DNA from 2 places in the Pueribacillus theae genome. Region 2 is predicted to be linked to the other one. Evidence: riboswitches for the same ligand, from Rfam matches in the RefSeq annotation. Region 2 holds a riboswitch; the other holds the start of a gene.
The links. Region 2 has a riboswitch for cyclic di-GMP ahead of DCC39_RS15130 (anti-repressor SinI family protein). Riboswitches for the same ligand answer to the same signal wherever they lie in the genome.

Region 1 (2,203 bases), on a different contig from region 2:
TTCGCTTCGTAAGACGCTCAACATCCTCCTTATCCTTAACCTCTCTTAATAAAACAGCGAATTCATCTCCGCCCAGCCTGCCGATTGTATCATTCGAACGGAGAGACTTTCTAATGCGACGGGCTGCCTCTGTCAAAATATAATCACCGGTATCATGCCCCCATGAATCATTGACATATTTAAACCGATCCAAATCAATAAACATAACTGCAATAGTTGAAGAAGACTGTTTCGCTTGACTGACTGCATCCCTTAATTCATTCATAAACAGTCTACGATTCGGCAAATCTGTCAATGCATCATGATATGCAAGGTGATAGATTATTTTTTCAATTTTTTTGCGTTCAGTAATGTCACGCATCACGAGCACAATACTGCTAATTTCTCTTGCTTCATTAAAAATGGAATTGACTTTCGTATCCACATACATGTATTTTCCATTTTTCTTACGAATACGAAATTCCAGTTGAGCAGATCGCCTTCGTGTTTTAAATACCTTTTGGATTTTTTGAGAAACATTTTCTCTATCATCTTCGTGTATCCAATCCAACAGCTTGCTTGACGTTAATTCAAATTCCTCATATTTTAAAATATTTATGTGAGAAGGGGATACATAGGTAAAATTCCCCTCTTTATCTATGATCGAAATCAAATCAGATGAATTTTCTGTAATTAAACGGTACATTGCCTCGCTTTGCCTGATCTCTTCTTCCATTTGTTTCCGAAGCGTAATATCATTTCGTATTGAAATATATTGGTAAGGCTTCCCTTTTTCGTTCAAAAACGGAACGATTGTTGTATCTACCCAATATAATGAACCATCCTTCGCTTTGTTGCGGATTTCTCCCCGCCATGTTTTTCCTTTCCCTATCGTCGCCCACATGTTTTTAAAAAAATCACGGGAATGACAGTTTGAGTTTAGAATTCTGTGATCTTGGCCAAGCAATTCATGTTCTTCATATTTGGAGATATTGCAAAATTTTTCATTGACATAGAGAATAACCCCTCTCTGATTCGTGATGGCGACGATCGAGGATTGATCGAGCGCATATTTAATATCAGCCAACTCTTTCAAAGCTTCTTCTAAGTTTTTATCGGTTTGTAAGCGGTCAATTTGATGAATATCTGTTATTTGCCTACTTATCAATTGTTCTTTTTTCATTTTTATCTCTCCTTTTAATCGGTAAGGATCAAAAAATGCCGACCCAATAAACAAATTAGGCCGGTTGCACTACTCGCTCCCAGACAATCAAGTGCCCACATATCGACGGTCTGTTCATTGCTTCCTTATTAAATATATGATTTTTCATGTAAGCATTCATACCTAGTTCAATAGGCTATGTCAATTTTATCCTGATTATCCAAAAAAGTCTATCACTTTTATGGAGCCACTTTCCGTAAGCGAAACATGCGAAAGATGGATATGGCCATCGTTCCAAAAATAAGAAGCAGAAAAACCGGCAGGCCCCATGCACCTAACCCGTCTTTTCCAAAAGCAGAGCGGACCGTTTCCCAATGCAAGCTTGTTAAAAGAAGAGTGGATTCAAAGTTTAATAGAATCATCATCCTCCGCGCTTCCAAATAGAGCTTCGGGGCATTTTCTTCTGTAACTTTAACAGGGTAATTATAAATATGGGGCGCTTTACTTAAGAAGAACATTATTTTAAACAGAAACAACCCAATAATAGGCAGCACTAAAATGCTTTCTTTTCCTCCCCATCCATCCGCTTCCCCTCGCGCATTGAAATGGATTGGGATTCGATTTGGCAAGCCACTCCAATAAAAGAACACTTGAAAAAACATAAATCCAATCAACATGACCGATACAACTTCCAATACTTTTTCTAATCTAGTCTTCGGTATTTTTAAAACAGGACGTTCACTCATTAATTTTCCCCTTCATTTTCTAAGCGAAATAACGATACTTGCTCTAATGGTCCATTCTTTAACGGTACATAAGCTGGAAGATGGAAAGCAAAACTTGTTCCTATATTTACTTCACTTTCAACCGTGATTTCACCATGATGGAATTCAATAATTCCTTTACAAATCGCCAGCCCCAACCCGTGGCCTTCTTTCCTTTTCGATGGCTTTGTGTAAAAGCGATCGAAAAGAAACGGAAGTTCATCTTTTGGAATGCCAGTTCCTGTATCTTTTACAATAAAAATAATTTCTTGCTTTTGCCTATCAAAACGTAATTGAA
Region 2 (2,203 bases):
GCAAGATAACTCTGTCTTGCATCAAAGCCCAAATAACCCGCTTATCATCGAAGACGATGTAACTGTCGGGCATCAAGTCATTCTTCATAGTGCTATCATTCGAAAAAACGCCTTAATCGGCATGGGCTCGATTATTCTTGACAGAGCTGAAATCGGAGAAGGTGCCTTCATTGGGGCGGGCAGCCTCGTCCCTCAAGGAAAGAAAATCCCTCCAAATACGCTCGCTCTCGGAAGGCCAGCGAAAGTCGTCCGCGAATTAAATGAAAATGATTTAAAAGAAATGGCAAGAGTACGCAGAGAATATGTCGAGAAGGGACAATACTATAAAGCGAGACTTGAATCAGTGGGGGGGTCTTCATTCCCCACTGATTAATAGCGAGACTTACCAGGGAATTAACGTCCGTTACCCCCACTTAGGCTTCTCCGATTCTTCATAAAGTCTTGAAGTGGGGGTTTTACGGACGGTTGCGCCGTGGTAAAGCTCTTAAAACAGAAGAATAACGGTAACAGAAAAACTTCAGGATTATTTTCGAATCCTGAAGTTTTTTAACGCTGTTTACCTATTAAACTCTCCGTAATTTCGATCAAAATATAAGAGCGGCTGTTTATCCGCAAAGGATGCTTCCGTCACTTCTCCAAAAAATAGAATATGGTCCCCTGCCTCATGTTCTTCATAAACATGACATGTTAGAGCTGCAACAGCATCTTTTATAACAGGCAAATGATTTAAACGGACGAAGTCAACCTCATGCATTCTTTCCTTTTGCCCGGCGAAGATTATAGAATATTCTTTTTGATCCTTATTTAAGAAGCTGACCGCATATTTTTTTGCTTTTTGAAGCGCGTTTAGCATCGTTGCTCTTTTATCAATGGAAACGACAACGAGTTTCGGATCAAGTGACACTGACATAAAAGCATTCACAGTCATTCCAAAGATTTCCCCATCTATTTCTGTCGTGACAATAGTAATCCCCGTTGGAAATTTACTCATTGCATTTCGAAACGCAACATTATCCACTCACATTCCCTCCTAGCGTCCAATACACTTCCATTATGACTTTTTTTAATCTCTATGACAAATAATTAAGCAGCAAAACCATACCAGATAATTTTTTTATCCAAACAGAAAGCGACAACATTTTTAAAAAATAAACTTTATAATCAGGATATTAATAAATAGTACATAACGTCTACTACAAACAAACCATTTTAAGCCCTTCAGAAAAAGGCACACTTCGCTGAAAAGCAAGGCCGCAAAGTCACGGGTCTAAGGCTAGAAACAACTAGCTATGATGGCTGGACTACCTGGAAGCTGACAATCATTGGAGGGGAAAACATGGTTGCAAAAACAAAGAACAGTGATGACAAAGAATGGATCAATTTAATGCTGGCAGCAAAACGGTTAAACATTACTCCGGATGAAATTCGCCATTTTTTTAAACAAACAGGAAAAGAAAGAAATGATTCTTCTGTCGCATCTTCTCCATTGAAATTTACAGAATGAAGGGGAACCTGTATAATAAGAAAAAACGCTGGCGCGTTCTTTCTTAGGAAGTTAGCCAGATTGGTCTAAATTTGCGTAAGAGACAAATTTATACTTTCTTAACAAAAAGGAAAATCTGCAAAATTATATTTAAAAGAGGGATGTCAGGTGATTGGTGAAAAAGTTAAAAAGTTTCGCTTAGAAAGAGGGCTGTCATTATCAGAGCTTGCAGAACGTGCAGGTGTTGCCAAATCTTATCTAAGTTCAATCGAGAGAAATATCCAATCAAACCCCTCCATTCAGTTTCTTGAAAAAATAGCCGCTGTTTTGGATATAACGGTAGAATCTCTTTTACAAGAGCAAGACGCGAATCCAGACAACGAAGAGCTTGATGAAGAATGGGCGGAACTTGTCCGCGAAGCGATGGAATCTGGCGTAAGCAAGGAACAGTTCCGTGAATTCCTCGAATTCAACAGGTGGCGCATAAATCAGTCTAATAAATAAGTAAACAAACACTCCCTGATTGGGAGTTTTATTGTTTACATTTATTCTTTAAAACGAACCATTTATCTGTTATAATGAACAAAAGCTAAACATTCGCTTGATCTTGGAATGAATGAAACTCATTTATGAAATCGAAAAAGCGGGAATGACAAAGACACAAATTCAGCAATGATAAGGCTACATTAAATTTTTGAAATCGGGGGAAGAGAAAAAAGC

Region 1: another riboswitch for cyclic di-GMP. It lies ahead of DCC39_RS09375 (bifunctional diguanylate cyclase/phosphodiesterase); the one in region 2 lies ahead of DCC39_RS15130 (anti-repressor SinI family protein).

What each region holds. Positions count from the first base shown of each region.
Region 1 is NZ_QCZG01000017.1:1,079-3,281, forward strand. It holds gene DCC39_RS09375 (bifunctional diguanylate cyclase/phosphodiesterase) at 1-1,162, opposite strand, end outside; cyclic di-GMP riboswitch class II at 1,212-1,296, opposite strand; gene DCC39_RS09380 (DUF1648 domain-containing protein) at 1,381-1,887, opposite strand; gene DCC39_RS09385 (ATP-binding sensor histidine kinase) at 1,887-2,203, opposite strand, start outside.
Region 2 is NZ_QCZG01000039.1:9,486-11,688, forward strand. It holds gene DCC39_RS15120 (gamma carbonic anhydrase) at 1-373, shown strand, start outside; gene DCC39_RS15125 (flavin reductase family protein) at 557-1,018, opposite strand; cyclic di-GMP riboswitch class I at 1,218-1,309, shown strand; gene DCC39_RS15130 (anti-repressor SinI family protein) at 1,337-1,504, shown strand; gene DCC39_RS15135 (helix-turn-helix domain-containing protein) at 1,652-1,987, shown strand.